3 regions of the Blautia sp. AF14-40 genome follow, and region 3 is predicted to be linked to each of the others. Evidence: predicted binding sites of a transcription regulator. Region 3 holds the regulator's gene; each other region holds the start of a gene.

Region 1 (5,550 bases), on a different contig from region 3:
ACAATCTGCGGAACCTCTCGGAACTCTCCGCAAAAGTTTATGAGACGATTGTCCGCCGTTTTCTCGGTATCTTCTATCCGCCGGCGGTCTATCAGAAAGTTGCTCTTGTCACCGAAATCGGCGGCGAGCAGTTTTTCTCCAACTTCCGTGTTCTCGTGCAGGAGGGCTATTTAAAAGTCATGCAGTATTCTTTCTTCCGTAAGAAAGAGGAGGACGACGAGGGCAGAAAGGAGGACGAGACGACTTGCGATCCCTCTTTTCTTGCAGCGCTGTCCCAGCTGCAGAAAGGCAGCGAGCTGAATCTTCTCGGCCTTTCTATCAAAGAAGGAGAAACCTCTCCGCCAAAACGCTACACCTCCGGTTCGATGATCCTTGCAATGGAAAATGCCGGACAGCTCATTGAAGACGAGGAGCTGCGCGAACAGATTAAGGGAAGCGGCATCGGAACGAGTGCGACGCGTGCTGAGATTCTGAAAAAGCTTGTCTTTATCAAATATCTTGCTCTGAACAAAAAGACGCAGGTTATCACCCCGACACAGCTTGGCGAAATGATCTACGACGTCGTACACCAGTCGATCCGCCCGCTTCTGAATCCGGAGCTGACGGCAAGCTGGGAAAAGGGACTTACCTATGTAGCGGAAGGCTCCATTACCTCCGAGGAATATATGGGAAAACTGGAAAACTTTGTGACACGCCACACGGTAAATGTGAAGCAGATGCGGAATCAGTTCCAGCTAAAGAGCAGCTTTGATGCGTCCGCGCCGTATTACAAAAAAGCCTCTTCCACGCGCTCCCGTACCGGGAAACGTACCGCTGCAGAAGATTCCTCTGCAAAGTCCTATTCCACCGCCAGAAAAAAGGGCACACAGAACTCCTGAAATGTGGTAAGATAAACAGGAACTAAAACAAGAAAGGATGAATCACGCATGAAAGATGCAACCATTTCTGAACTTTATGATTTAACCCAGACCATTGCCGCAAAAATCTTTGAAGGCAAAACGTATCCATGGGAAGTGCTTCCGCTCATTAAAGATTTTATTCTTGAACTCGGCGAAACACTCGATCCGGCAGAATACGAAAACCGCGGCGAAAATGTCTGGATCGCAAAAGATGCCGTGATCGCACCGACCGCTTCCATTAACGGCCCATGCATCATTGGAAAAGGCGCTGAGATCCGTCAGTGTGCCTTTATCCGCGGAAACGCCATCGTCGGCGAAGGCGCTGTCGTTGGAAACTCCACCGAACTGAAAAATGTCATTCTCTTTAATAAAGTACAGGTTCCGCATTACAACTATGTCGGCGACTCTGTTCTTGGATACAAAGCCCATATGGGTGCCGGTTCCATTACTTCCAATGTAAAATCCGATAAGAAGCTCGTTGTTGTCAAAGGCGCAGATGAACAGATCGAAACCGGACTGAAAAAATTCGGTGCGATGCTCGGCGATGAAGTTGAGGTCGGCTGTAACAGCGTATTGAACCCGGGAACGGTTGTCGGAAGAAATTCCAACATTTATCCACTCTCCTGTGTTCGCGGTGTGATCCCGTCAGGTCATATTTTTAAGAATGCGAAAGAAATTGTCAAAAAAATCTGATAATTAAAAAAATTCTCTTTTATCGAGAGAAAACCAAACCGATTGATTTAAAAGACCGCCGGAAATTTTATCGTTTTCCGGTGGTCTTTGCAATTTTTTATCAAAATATGCTGGACGAATGACCAATTTTGTGAGACAATAACCATAGGTCTGTGAACAGGCTGGAAACAGTCCGTTCGAAAGACAAAAGCTCAAATAAGTACATATTTGAAAGGAGTTTAACAATGACTTATTCACACGAAGTAGAAATGATGTGTCCGGTTGCCCAGGGCGTGCATCACGGTGCAGCTCCGATTCCGGAGGAAGCAAAATGGGTAAAAGCAAAAGAAATCAAAGACATTTCCGGATTCACTCACGGTATTGGCTGGTGCGCACCGCAGCAGGGTACCTGCAAGCTGACTCTGAACGTAAAAGAGGGCGTTATCCAGGAAGCTCTCGTTGAGACCATCGGATGTTCAGGAATGACTCATTCTGCAGCTATGGCATCTGAGATTCTGCCAGGACTTACCATCCTTGAGGCACTGAATACTGACCTTGTGTGTGATGCTATCAATACTGCTATGAGAGAGCTCTTCCTGCAGATCGTTTACGGAAGAAGCCAGAGTGCATTCTCCGAGGACGGACTGGTTGTAGGCGCAGGCCTGGAAGACCTTGGTAAAGGACTTCGTTCCCAGGTTGGTACCATGTACGGAACTCTTGCAAAAGGACCTCGTTACCTGGAGATGACCGACGGTTATGTAACAGGTATCGCTCTGGATGCAGATGATGAGATTATCGGTTACAAATTCATCAACTTCGGAAAGATGATGGACTTCATCAAAGCCGGCGATGATGCAAACACAGCTTTCGAAAAAGCAAGCGGACAGTACGGACGTGTTGCTGATGCTGTTAAGATCGTTGACCCGAGAAAAGAGTAATCAGATAATTTAGGAGGATAGGAAAATGGCTTTATTTGAATCATATGAAAGAAGAGAGAAACAGATTCTGGCTAAGCTTGCTGAGTACGGAATCAACTCCATCGAAGAAGCTGCAGAAGTTACAAAAGCTGCTGGCCTTGATGTATACAAAATGATCGAAGGCATTCAGCCAATCTGCTTCGAGAATGCAAAATGGGCTTACACTGTAGGCGCAGCAATCGCAATCAAAAAAGGATGCCGCAAAGCTTCTGAAGCTGCTGCAGCAATCGGTGAGGGACTTCAGTCCTTCTGTATCCCGGGTTCTGTAGCAGATCAGCGTAAAGTTGGTCTTGGCCATGGTAACCTTGGTAAAATGCTTCTGGAAGAGGACACCGAGTGCTTCGCATTCCTGGCTGGACATGAGTCCTTCGCAGCTGCTGAGGGTGCTATCGGTATCGCTGAAAAAGCAAACAAAGTACGTCAGAAACCTCTGCGTGTTATCCTGAACGGTCTTGGAAAAGACGCTGCTCAGATCATCGCTCGTATCAACGGCTTTACTTATGTAGAGACTGAGTATGACTACTACACCGGAGAACTGAAAGAAGTATTCAGAAAAGCATACTCCGATGGACCGCGTGCGAAAGTTAACTGCTACGGCGCTAACGACGTTCGCGAAGGCGTTGCTATCATGTGGAAAGAGAACGTTGACGTTTCCATCACCGGAAACTCCACCAACCCGACTCGTTTCCAGCATCCAGTTGCAGGTACCTACAAAAAAGAGCGTATCGAAGCTGGTAAAAAATACTTCTCCGTTGCTTCCGGCGGTGGTACAGGACGTACTCTTCACCCGGACAACATGGCAGCAGGTCCTGCTTCCTACGGTATGACCGATACTATGGGACGTATGCATTCTGACGCTCAGTTTGCAGGTTCTTCTTCTGTACCGGCTCACGTAGAAATGATGGGTCTGATCGGCGCAGGAAACAACCCAATGGTTGGTATGACTGTTGCTGTAGCTGTTGCTGTTGAAGAGGCAGCAAAAGCTGGCAAATTCTAAGATTAGCCAAACCTTGCGTAAATAAAATTATTTGAGCAAAAAAGAAGCGCCGCGGGAATTTTCCCGTATGGCGCTTCTTTTTTGCTGCTTTCGATATCCTGCAAAGTTGGGCGTGCAGATTGCAGGAACGATGTTTCAAACACATGCTATATTCTTTTGATCCATGCACAAAAAACGCCTCTGAACCCAAAACGTTTCAGAGGCGTTTTTTATATCATTCTAAGCATTATTTTGCAGCGATAAACTTCTTTGCAACCAGTGTCTCTGCACAAAGTACTGCTCCGCCTGCTGCGCCGCGGACCGTGTTGTGGGACAGACCTACGAATTTCCAGTCGTAGATGGAATCCTCTCTTAAACGGCCTACGTTGATTCCCATACCGTTCTCGTAGTTGACATCCAGTGTTACCTGCGGACGGTTATCTTCTGTCATGTAACGGATGAACTGTTTCGGTGCGCTTGGCAGATTCAGCTCCTGCGGAAGGCCTTTGAAGTTCTCCAGTTTTTCGATCAGCTGCTCTTTCGTCGGTTTCTTGCGGAATTTTACGAAAACAGCTGCGGTGTGTCCGTTTAATACCGGAACACGGATACACTGACAGGTGATCTTCGGCTCAGTTGCTTTTACGATCACGCCGTTTTCAATTTTACCCCAGATACGAAGCGGCTCCTGCTCGCTCTTCTCTTCTTCTCCGCCGATGAACGGGATGATGTTGCCTTCCATCTCCGGCCAGTCTTTGAAGGTTTTTCCTGCTCCGGAAATTGCCTGGTATGTGGTTGCAACCACTTCATATGGCTCGAACTCTTTCCATGCCGTTAATACCGGTGCATAGCTCTGGATTGAACAGTTCGGTTTTACAGCGATAAAGCCTCTCTTGGTTCCCAGACGTTTTTTCTGAAACTCGATAACATCGAAGTGCTCCGGGTTGATTTCCGGAACTACCATCGGAACATCCGGTGTCCAGCGGTGTGCGCTGTTGTTGGAAACAACCGGTGTCTCGGTCTTTGCATATGCTTCTTCAATCGCTTTGATCTCATCTTTCGACATATCAACAGCGGAAAATACAAAATCTACGGTAGATGCCACATGCTCTACATCATTTACATTCATCACAACGAGCTTTTTCACTGCTTCCGGCATTGGAGTATCCATTTTCCAGCGTCCGCCGACTGCTTCCTCATATGTTTTTCCGGCACTTCTCGGACTTGCTGCCAGGGTCACAACTTCAAACCACGGATGGTTCTCCAGCAGAGAAATAAATCTCTGTCCTACCATACCGGTTGCTCCTAAAATTCCTACTCTCAATTTCTGCTCCATTGGTTTCATCTCCTTGTTCTTCTGTGGCGTACATTTGTGCGTCTCATGTCATACTATACCAATTTTTTCAAAATTGCAACTGTTTTTTCAATTTTCCTGTAAATATTTTTTATTCTGCTCGATGACAGCCTGCATCGCATCTGCTCCCGGCGCACCGATCGTGTTGCGTCGTTCTACGCAGTTCTTCATGCTGATGGCATCATAAATATCATCCTCGAAGACCGGGCTGATCGCTTTGTACTCTTCGAGTTTCATATCATCAAGGGAGATTCCTTTGTCAATGCAGTACAGAACGAGACGGCCGACAATGCCATGTGCATCGCGGAACGGAACGCCTTTTCCAACAAGGTAATCAGCTGCGTCCGTTGCATTCGTGAAACCGTTCTTTGCACTGTTCTCCATGCGGTCTTTTTTGAAGTACATGGTAGAAAGCATGCCATTGAACAGAGCCAGGCATCCTTTTACGGTGTCGATGGCATCGAAGGTCAGCTCTTTATCCTCCTGCATATCTTTGTTGTACGCCAGCGGGATTCCCTTCATAGTGGTGAGCATTGACATCAGAGCTGCGTAAACGCGGCCTGTTTTTCCTCGAACAAGCTCTGCGATATCCGGATTCTTTTTCTGCGGCATGATACTGCTTCCGGTGCTGTATGCGTCGTCGATGTCCACAAACTGGTACTCATTGGTATTCCA
Region 2 (5,550 bases), on a different contig from region 3:
GTGGTCGTTGACCTGACGATCTTCGTAAGAAATCGCGCCGTATGGGCAGACTTTTTCACAGGATGCACATCCGTTACAGAACAGCGGATTGGATTCTGCTGTACACGGGTTGGTGGTCAGTTTGTCTTTTGCAAGCAGTCCGACTACTTTGACAGCAGCTGCTCCGGCCTGTGCAACGGTTTCCGGAATATCTTTCGGTCCCTGGCATACACCGGAGAGGAAAACTCCTGCGGTCGGAGACTCTACCGGACGCAGTTTTGCGTGTGCCTCGGTAAAGAAGTCGTTGGTATCCATACTTGCAGTCAGCATGGTAGCCAGTTTTCTTGCATCTTTACTCGGCTCGATTGCCGTTGCAAGGACAACAAGGTCTGCTTCCATCTTGATCTGACGGTTGTCCAGAAGGTCGGATCCCTGTACCAGAAGACGTCCGTTCGGAGCCTCAGATACTTTTCCTACCTGACCCTTGATATAATCTACGCTAAACTCTTCTACTGCACGGCGATAGAACTCATCGAAGTTCTTACCCGGGGTACGAACATCAATGTAGAAGACATGTACATTGACATCCGGATAATGGTCACGCACCAGCATGGCCTGTTTTGCGGTGTACATACAGCAGATCTTGGAGCAATAGCTCTTTCCTCTGCAGGTTACGTCACGGGAGCCAACGCACTGGATAAATACGATATCCTTCGGATGCTCGCCATTGGAAAGACGTACTACTTTACCGCCTGTCGGGCCGGCAGCGTTCATCAGACGTTCCATTTCAAGAGAGGTAATAACGTCTTTGCTCTGGTTGTAATAATATTCATCAAACTTATCCAGATTGATGGTATCAAAACCGGTTGCAACAACGATAGCACCGTACTCTCTTGTAATTACTTCATCTTTCTGATCGTAATTTACTGCACCTGCTGCGCAGACTTTGGAACAGATACCGCATTTTCCGGTTTTGAAATGGATACAGTTTGCAGTATCAATGACCGGTACATTCGGAACTGCCTGTGCGAACGGTGTGTAAATTGCAGTACGTGTGGACAGTCCGCGGTTGAACTCACTTAAGTTTTTCTTAGATGGACATTTCTCCTGGCAGAGACCACATCCGGTACATTTGTCCATATCTACGTATCTTGCTTTTTTGCGGATATCTACTTTGAAATCACCGACAAATCCGCCAACGCTCTCTACTTCACTGTAGGTATAGATATTGATCTTCTCATGGGCGTTTACCTCTCCCATACGAGGAGTCAGGATACAGGAAGAACAGTCAAGGGTTGGGAATGTTTTATCGAGCTGGGACATTCTTCCGCCGATACTCGGGGTCTTCTCTACGATATCTACTTCATAGCCTGCATCTGCGATATCCAGTGCTGTCTGAATACCTGCGATACCGCCTCCGATCACCAGCGCACGTTTTACAACGCGGCTCTCGCCCGGGGTAAGCGGGGTGTCCAGCATAACTTTTGCAACGGCTGCACGGGCCAGGATCACGGCCTTCTCGGTAGCCTCTTCCATATCTTTATGAATCCAGGAACACTGCTCACGAATGTTTGCAATCTCCAGCTGATACGGGTTCAGACCCGCTTTTTCTGCTGCTTTGCGGAACGTTCCTTCATGCATACGAGGAGAGCAGGAACAGATAACAACGCCGGTCAGATGCTCGTTCTGAATGGCATCGATCACTTTCTGCTGACCTGTTTCGGAACACATATACTGATAATCCTCTGCATGTACAACACCCGGCTCTTTGCTGATGACATCAACAACTTTTTTAACATCAACGGTAGCCGCAATATTTGTACCGCAGTGGCAGACAAATACTCCTATTCTTTGCACTTTTCTCTCACCTTTCTGTGGATGGGTTGTTTTTTACTTTCTATATTTACGGAATGCACTCATCAGCAGCTGCTGCGGAGTCTCATCGTCCAGAAGTGCCGGAATTTCATCCGGGGAGAGATAATTCTCACCTTTCTGGCGGATGACAGAAAGACGGACTGCCTCGATCAGTTTGGCAGGTTTTACGTCTCTTGGACAGCGCTCTACGCATGCGAAGCAGGAGAGGCATTTCCAGATGGACTTGGAGTTCATCAGTGCTTCCACATCGCCGTTCTGTACATAGGATACGAACTGATGCGGACGGATGTCCATTTCGTTATAAGCAGGACAGGATGCGGAACATTTACCGCATTTCATACATTTTCTGGTATCCACACCGGCGATGGCACGGATTTCATCGGATGTTGCAATTTTCATGCCTGCACCTCCTCTTTGATGCCGAGTGCTTCTGCAAGAAGCTCGGTAAAGTAGGTAACCGGAAGACCTTCTTTTGTTCCGTTATTGCGCAGGTTGTACATGCAAAGCGGACATGCAGTGATCAGTTCTTCTGCTCCTTTGTAGGATGCGGATACCATGATCTGGTCTACCATGTTGGATGCCATTTTCTTTTCTTTGAGGGATATGTAGCCGCCGCAGCACTCATTTCTCATCGGATATACGACCGGTGTCGCGCCAAGGGCCTTGATAAAGTCTTCAATGATTGTCGGATTTTCCGGATCGTCAAACTGCATTGTGGTGCTCGGACGAAGCAGCATACAGCCGTAATATGCGCCGATTTTTCTTCCTTTTAATGGGTTTACCACTTTCTCTTTGATCTTGTCAAATCCAACGACGTCACGCAGCACTTCCAGATAATGAAGTACTTTCGTTTCGCCAAGATATGGCTCGGAAAGAGCCATGTAGTTGTTTACTTTTGTCTGAATGTCTTCTACATTCGCCATGTCATCGTTTACGCGTTTGATCACGTGATGACAGGCGGAACAGACTGTGATCAGATCCTGTCCTTTTTCTTTGGCGTCTGCTAAGGCGCGAACCGAAGAAAGTTTTGTGGCGATTTCATCGGATGCCTGTGGATACACAGCTCCGCAGCACTGCCAGTTTTCAATTTCTTCCAGTTCAAATCCCAGAACTTTTGCGCACTCTCTGGCATAATGATCCAGATCTTTTGCTTTGTTCTTCAGCGTACAGCCCGGAAAATAACTGTAGGTCATGGAATTGCTCCTTTCTTACTTGCTCCTGTTGGTTTCCATTTTTCCTGCGGTATCTTCTGTCCGGCACCGGAAAAGTTTCCGGTACTCTTTTTATGTACACCCGGCGGAAAATTTCTTCAGGCGCACGTTAAGGCAGTGGGAGATACCGCTCTTTCGCACTTTCTGCCACTGCCATAAATTTTATGTTTTGAGCTTATTGCCCGCTCTTAGTGCTCGATCTGTGCGATAACTGCTTTTAATGCGTCGGCACTTGCTTTGAGTTTTTCTACTTCCTCTTTTGTCATACGCATCGGAATCTTGCCCTGTACGCCTTTCGGTCCAACGAGGGTCAGTGTGCTTAAGCATACATCCTCGATGCCGTACTCACCGTGCATCATGGAAGATACGGTTGCTACAGAATCGGAAGAAGAAAGAATGGTTGCTACCAGTTTGCATACTGCAACAGATACTGCATAGAAAGTAGCTCCTTTGTTTGCAATAACCTGTCCGCCGGAAGTTCTTACGTACTCCAGCATAGCATCTTTGTCGATCTTGGTTACGTTCCTGCCCATTTTTTCTACGGTCTCGTAGTACTCGTCCAGACTGACACCGGAAACGTAAGCGCCGCTCCACGGAATGAAGGAAGTATCGCCGTGCTCACCGAATACGTAAGCGTGGATGTTTTTCTGGGCAATGTTGAGGTGTTCAGACAGTCCGCAGCGAAGTCTCGCGGAATCCAGCATGGTACCAGAACCAAGGATCTGGTTTTCCGGAAGTCCGGAGATCTTTGTAAACACGTAGGTCATGATATCAACCGGGTTGCTTACAATGATGTAGATGGCATTCGGAGCCGCTTTTACGATTTCCGGTGTGATGGATTTTAAGATGTTTACGTTGGTCTGGGTCAGCTCAATACGGGTCTGGCCAGGCTTTCTTGCAATACCGGAAGTAATAATTACGATATCAGAGTCCTTGGCATCCTCATACTCACCTGCGATGATGGAGACCGGATCGCGGAAGCAGGTACCCTGCGCGATATCCATAACCTCTCCCTCTACTTTTTTCTTGTTAATATCGATGAGAACAATCTCAGACGCGATGTCTTCGTTCGACAGTGTATAGGCGATCGTAGATCCAACGCTTCCAGCTCCAATGATGGTAATCTTGCTGCTCATAAATACTCCTTTCTAAAATACCCCTAGTTGGTTTTTGTGATTGATAAATTTTTCACTTTCCTTATCATAGCACTATGACAAGAATTTAACAAGTGTTTTTTTCGAGCATTTTCGTGAAATCTTTTTTCTCACTGAGCCCGTACGCTTCCAGAAGGGGTGTTCTGGATATATTTCAATACAATTATACCATTTTTTGTTCTTTTTCACAAGAATTCTTTCCAAAAACTTACAGCTTTGTCCTTCATCCCGCAGAATTCGTCTTTTTCCGCATGGTTCCCGGGTTTTTGCTTTCTGTGTTTAGTTTCACAAGTCTAACTTTCGTTCGTTATATTTTTAACAACTTTTCGTCATACGGGCTAGTTTCTGTCCTTCTTTTCTACATTTTGTAGGATGTATCCGCCAAATTTCCTGTCTGATTTTCATTTCTGCTGCCGCCAGACGCAAAAAAGACACGGATTTTTCTGTTCCGTGTCTTTTTTGCTCTGTTTTTTCTGTTTTTGCTTCTATTCTTCTGTTTCACGAGCCGTTGCCGCTTCGGCAAATGCATTTCCATATTCGGCAAGCGCCTCTTTTGCATAGACGGCATCTGACCGGTACGGCACATTTCCGTTTCCGACGTGCATCGTCACGTCCGCGCCTTTTCCAAGGATCAGAACAACCTCTCCCGGTACGGCGCCAAGAATCGCCTCCCGGATTGCTGCTCCGCGGTCCATGCGGATCTGGAAGGATGCACCTTCCTTTGCTATGTACCCGCCGATCTCCTCACAGATCGCCTGCGGATCTTCGTTTCCCGGATCATCCGGTACGAGGAAAATCCGGTCCGCCCGTTTTCCGGAAATCTCACCCATATCTTTTCTGCGGTTGAATGCTTTTCCGCCCGGGGTTCCGAACACAACGCTTACGCGGCTCCCCGGATATTCGAGTGCTACGGTATCAAACATTTTTTCAAAACTCAGGCCATTGTGCGCGAAATCCACGATCGCCGTGACCTCGCCCGCGCTGCTCTCATACGTCTCCATCCTTCCCGGAACGGTGACGCCAAGGAGGCTTTCCTTGATCAGCGAAACCGGGATTCCCATCGACCAGGCAGCCGCAATGGCAGCTACGGCATTCTCCACATTGAAGGCTCCGTGCACCGGCAGGGTAAAATCTTCCGAGAAATCCGGTCCTGCCACATGGAAATAGAATTTTCCTCTGCCCGGCTTGATATCACTCACGCGGATTACAGCATTTTCTTTCGATCCAAACGTAACGACGCGCTCACATTTTGCCGCAGCTTTCAGGATTTCCCCGATATGGTCGCTGTCCAGGTTCACGCAGGCGCAGGTGCAGCGGTCGAAGATCTTTAA
Region 3 (5,550 bases):
TGTGCGGCAGCATAAAAAAAGAAAAATGAAGGAAAACACCTCTCATCCTGCAAAAATTGTGTGAATTTATGGGAAAATACCAAAAAATCAGGCGAATTTTGACTTGACAAGCTATAGGATACTTTATACAATAAACGGGAATAGAAAAAGGAGGCCTACTATGGAAAAAATTCAGATGACCACTCCTCTGGTAGAGATGGATGGAGATGAGATGACCAGAATTCTCTGGAAAATGATCAAAGATGAGCTGCTTCTCCCGTTTATTGACCTGAAAACGGAATATTACGATCTGGGACTGGAACACAGAAACGAGACGAACGATCAGGTAACCGTAGATTCCGCAAACGCTACCAAGAAATACGGTGTAGCAGTCAAATGTGCCACCATTACGCCGAATGCAGCGCGTATGACCGAGTACAATCTGAAAGAAATGTGGAAGAGCCCGAACGGAACGATCCGTGCCATGCTCGACGGAACCGTTTTCCGTACCCCGATTGTCGTAAAAGGCATCGAGCCGTGCGTGCGCAACTGGAAAAAACCGATCACGATTGCCCGTCATGCATACGGAGATGTCTATAAAAATGCAGAAATGCGCATTCCGGGACCGGGAAAAGCAGAGCTGGTTTATACGGCTGAGGACGGCACCGAGACAAGAGAGCTGATCCACAACTTCACCGGCGCCGGTGTCATTCAGGGCATGCACAATCTGGATAACTCCATAGAAAGCTTTGCGAGAAGCTGTTTCGAGTACGCACTGTCCACGAAACAGGATCTGTGGTTTGCAAGCAAGGATACGATTTCCAAGAAGTATGATCACCGCTTCAAGGATATCTTCCAGGAGATCTTCGATGCAGAGTACAAAGAGAAATTTGCAGAAGCAGGCATTACCTACTTCTACACTCTGATCGACGACGCCGTTGCCCGCATCATGAAAGCAGAGGGCGGCTTTATCTGGGCCTGCAAGAACTACGACGGCGATGTCATGAGCGACATGGTATCCTCCGCCTTCGGTTCCCTTGCGATGATGACTTCTGTTCTCGTATCCCCGCACGGATATTACGAGTACGAGGCTGCGCACGGAACCGTACAGCGCCACTATTACCGTCACTTAAAAGGTGAGGAGACATCCACCAACTCCGTGGCCACCATTTTTGCATGGACCGGCGCACTCAGAAAACGCGGGGAAATGGATGGAAACGCAGAACTTTCCGCATTTGCAGACCGTCTGGAAAAAGCAACGATCGCAACGATCGAGAGCGGAAAAATGACAAAAGACCTTGCGCTGATCACCACCATGGAAAATCCGACCGTATTAAACAGCCGTGATTTCATCCTGGCCATCCGCGAGGAGCTGGAGAAATAATTAAACGAAGCAAAAAAGAAAGCCGATCCGGCATTCCCGCAAAAAGGGATGCGCCGGACCGGCTTTTTCTGTTTTGAATTTTCCGGGGAAAACCAGGCCTATTCGGCAAGCTCTTCCCATTTTTCATACAGCTCTTCGAGTTCCGCGGCAATCTCTGCTTTCTCTTTGCTTAATTTCACACACTCTGCCACATTCGTTGCGACTTCCGGTTTCGACATTTCCTCATCAATTTCCGAATCGCGTGTCTCAAGCTCTTCAATTCGTTTCTCCGTCTTTTTCAGCTCGTTTTCTTTCTTGCGGAGACGTGCCTGTTCTTCTTTCTGCGCTTTCCAGTCCAGCTTTGTGGAGGAGGCTTCGGAAGGAGCCGCTGTTTCTTCCGGAGCGGCGGCATCGGCAGCAGGAGCATAGATGCGGGTCAGCTCTTCTTTTTTCTCCAGATAGTAATCGTAATTTCCGATATAGTTGACGAGTGTTTGTCCCGTCAGCTCCAGAATCCGGGTTGCAGTCTGATTGATAAAGTAACGGTCGTGGGAAACGTACAGTACCGTTCCAGTGTAATCCTTCAGCGCGTTTTCCAGAATCTCCTTTGATACGATATCGAGGTGGTTGGTCGGCTCGTCGAGGATCAGGAAGTTGGCGTTCGAGAGCATCAGCTTGGCAAGAGAAATTCGTCCGCGCTCACCGCCGCTCAAGGTATGAATCGGTTGGAAGACATCGTCGTTTGTAAACAGGAAGGCGGCCAGCACATTTCGGATTTCGGTGTTTGTCAGATACGGATACGCGTCGGAAATCTCCTGGAAAATGGTCTTTTCCATGTGGAGCACCTGATGCTCCTGATCGTAGTAACCGATCTGTACACGGCTTCCAAGTGTAAAAGAGCCGGCATCCGGGCGGATGACTTCGTTTAAGATCTTTAAGATCGTCGTTTTTCCCGTTCCGTTGTTTCCGATGATTGCGACGCGCTCCCCGCGCTTGATTTCGAAATTCAGATCCTGGAAAAGCGTCTGTCCCGGGAAGGCTTTGGAGAGGTGCTCGACGGTCAGCACATCGTTTCCGCTTGTGATGCGCGGTTCCAGACGGATCCGCATATCGGAGCGTACTTCGGTCGGCTTTTCCAGCACATCCATTTTGTCCAGCATTTTTTCACGGCTCTCGGCGCGTTTGATGGATTTCTCGCGGTTGAAAGATTTCAGCTTTGCAATGACTTCTTCCTGATGGTGGATTTCCTGCTGCTGGTTGACCCAGGCATGGTAAGCGGCTTCACGGAGCATTGCTTTTTTTTGACTGTAGGCGGTATAGTTTCCCTCAAAAGTTGTTACTTTTTTATTGTCCACTTCAACGACTTTTGTGACAACGCGGTCGAGAAAGTAACGGTCATGGGAGACGATCAGGACGGCTCCGCTGTAATTTAAAAGATACGTTTCGAGCCAGGAGATCGAGTCCATATCGAGGTGGTTGGTCGGCTCGTCGAGCAGAATGATGTCCGGTTTGGTGAGCAGCAGTTTACCAAGTGCCACGCGGGTCTTCTGACCGCCGGAGAGGGAGTCCACCTGTTTTTCAAAATCGCTCTCGGAAAAGCCAAGACCTTTTAAAACACCGACGACTTCACTGCGGTACGCGTATCCGTTTTCCAGTTCAAAGGTATGGGAGAGGCGGGTGTAGGTGGAAAGAAGTTCATCCAGCTCTGCACCGGATTTTGTATTCATATCACTTTCCATCTGACGGAGGCGTTCCTCCATATCGATCAGATTCTGTTTCGCGGTCAGCACTTCCTGGTAAATGGAAAGGTGTCCGGTCAGATCCTGATGCTGGGCGAGATAGCCCATCGTCTTTCCTTTGGAGAGGATGACCTCTCCCTCATCGGCCCTCATTTCGCCGATGATGATTTTTAACAGCGTCGATTTTCCGGCACCGTTGATGCCGACCAGTGCGGTTTTTTCGCGTTCTTCTATATGAAAAGATGCATTTTTGATAATTTCCGTTGTCCCGAATGCTTTCGAGATATTCTGACATGCAAGAATCATGTGGTTCCTCCAGATAACATATTTCTGTATTTTGACATAATACACCATCCTTATTATAGAGAGTAATACACAAAATTTCAAGAAATCTTTGACAATTTTCTATCAACCATATATAATATGAATATATGCAGGTGTAAATAAGGAGGAATTTATCTTGGAAGAAAAAGGAATTTCGCGGGCAGTTATCAAAAGACTTCCTAGATATTATCGTTACCTGGGCGAATTGCTGGAGGACGGAGTAGAACGGATCTCTTCCGGTGAGCTGAGCGAGCGGATGAAAGTGACAGCTTCCCAGATTCGCCAGGATTTAAATAATTTCGGCGGCTTCGGCCAGCAGGGGTATGGTTATAACGTGCGGTATCTGTACAGCGAGATTGGAAAAATTTTAGGTCTGGACAGAGTCCACAATATGATTTTTGTCGGAGCCGGAAATCTGGGACAGGCGCTTGCTAATTATGCGGCCTTTGAAAGAAGCGGATTCAAAACGGTCGGTATTTTTGACGTCAACCCGGTATTAAAAGGAATCTCCGTGCGCGGAATTGAAATCCGCATGGCGGACGAGCTTCCGGAATTTATCAAGGAACACCATGTAGAGATTGCGGCTTTGACACTGCCAAAAGCAAAAGCGGTAGAGATGGCAGAGATTCTCGTGGACAACGGTGTAAAAGCAATCTGGAATTTTGCACATACCGATCTAAACTTAAAACTTCCGAAAGATGTGATCGTCGAGAACGTCCATCTTTCCGAAAGTCTGATGCGTCTCTCCTACAATCTGACCAGATATGAGGCGGAGCATCCAAAGAACAATTAAGAAACCAAAACAAAAGCAGGAGAGTCTTCGGGAAACCGGAGACTTTTTCTGTTCACTTTCCGGATAAGGCAGGAAAAGGAGGAAAAGCGATGAAACGGATTCTTACAGCAGCACAGATGAAGCAGGCAGACCGCAATACGATCGAAACCATGGGGGTACCGTCCCTGGTACTGATGGAGCGCGCAGCGCTGTCCTGCGTGGAGGAGCTTCAAAATGGAACATGGGATACAGGAAAAGTCCTTGCTGTGTGCGGTCCCGGAAATAATGGAGGGGACGGTGCGGCAATTGCACGGATTTTAAAGACGAAAGGGGTGGATGCGGAACTGTTCTGTCTTGGAAATCCGGAAAAATACAGTGAAGGCATGAGAGCACAGAAGAAAATTGCGGAAAATTATGGGGTCCGTGAGGTTAAGAATCCGGATTTCCGGGAATATACTGTTATCATAGATGCCATCTTTGGAATTGGCGTATCCCGTCCGCTGGCAGGGGAGTACCGGAGGGCAGTGGAAGCAATCTGCGCAAGCGGTGTTCCTGTTCTTGCCGTGGACATCCCTTCGGGGATCCACACGGATACCGGAGAGGTCCTTGATGCGGCGGTGAAAGCCAGAGCCACGGTGACATTTGCCTGTGCAAAGCCAGGGCTTCTCTTTGATCCCGGAAAACGATATGCCGGAGAGGTCCTGATCCGTGATATCGGAATCGGCTTTGATGCAGGAGAAGAGGAGACGCCCTGGTACGGTTCAGTGGAAAAAGAAGATCTGGACCGGTTTCTTACCCGCACGCCGATGGGAAATAAGGGAACCTTCGGAAAGGTGCTGGTACTTGCCGGTTCCGGTGCCATGTGCGGAGCCGCTGTTTTGTGTGCCAGGGCAGTCCTTGCATCCGGTGCCGGCATGGTAAAGGTTGTGACAGAGGAAAGAAACCGTACGCCGCTTTTCTGTGCCCTGCCGGAAGCAATGGCGGATTTCTGGAAGGAGGATGAGCCGCTTCCGGAAGAAGCCCTGCTGCAGGATCTCGCCTGGGCGGACGCTGTTGTTGCGGGACCGGGACTTTCCAAAAGCCGGACGGCAAAAGAACTGCTCGTTTTTACGGTGCAGCACACAGAAGTTCCTCTTGTTCTGGATGCAGATGCGCTGAACCTGATTGCAGAAGATGCAGAGATTCTTTCGGGCTGCCGGGCAGAAAAAATTTTAACGCCTCATGTAGGAGAGCTTGCACGGCTGCTGCACATGACCATTGCAGAATGCCAGCGTGACCCGGCAGGAAGCGCCGGAAGGGCAGCCGAAAAATACCAGGCCTGCTGTGTACGAAAGGATTCCGTAACCGTGACAGCAGAGGAAGGGCGTGAGCAG

What was found. Region 3 encodes Rex, which represses fermentation and respiration genes when NADH is low (regulators of the CRP and FNR family bind a similar motif). Its sites were predicted from a motif close to ATTGTTAANTANTTAACAAT; they were not measured.
Region 1: DWW13_RS15360 (iron-sulfur cluster assembly scaffold protein) is a predicted target of Rex. The motif match lies at 1,678-1,697, and genes of this name have one in related genera.
Region 2: DWW13_RS02680 (L-lactate dehydrogenase) is a predicted target of Rex. The motif match lies at 4,275-4,294, and genes of this name have one in related genera.

Annotation. Positions count from the first base shown of each region.
Region 1 covers NZ_QUHK01000029.1:12,876-18,425, reverse strand. The annotation lists gene DWW13_RS15370 (DNA topoisomerase) at 1-878, shown strand, start outside; gene DWW13_RS15365 (acyltransferase) at 927-1,592, shown strand; gene DWW13_RS15360 (iron-sulfur cluster assembly scaffold protein) at 1,817-2,509, shown strand; gene DWW13_RS15355 (GGGtGRT protein) at 2,535-3,545, shown strand; gene DWW13_RS20210 (DUF6783 domain-containing protein) at 3,613-3,705, shown strand; gene asd (aspartate-semialdehyde dehydrogenase) at 3,772-4,857, opposite strand; gene argH (argininosuccinate lyase) at 4,945-5,550, opposite strand, start outside.
Region 2 covers NZ_QUHK01000002.1:158,639-164,188, reverse strand. The annotation lists gene DWW13_RS02695 (CoB--CoM heterodisulfide reductase iron-sulfur subunit A family protein) at 1-1,836, opposite strand, end outside; gene DWW13_RS02690 (4Fe-4S dicluster domain-containing protein) at 1,870-2,253, opposite strand; gene DWW13_RS02685 (CoB--CoM heterodisulfide reductase iron-sulfur subunit B family protein) at 2,250-3,047, opposite strand; gene DWW13_RS02680 (L-lactate dehydrogenase) at 3,254-4,201, opposite strand; gene DWW13_RS02675 (Mur ligase family protein) at 4,705-5,550, opposite strand, start outside.
Region 3 covers NZ_QUHK01000008.1:10,661-16,210, forward strand. The annotation lists gene DWW13_RS07810 (NADP-dependent isocitrate dehydrogenase) at 161-1,363, shown strand; gene DWW13_RS07815 (ABC-F family ATP-binding cassette domain-containing protein) at 1,462-3,387, opposite strand; gene DWW13_RS07820 (redox-sensing transcriptional repressor Rex) at 3,542-4,198, shown strand; gene DWW13_RS07825 (NAD(P)H-hydrate dehydratase) at 4,288-5,550, shown strand, end outside.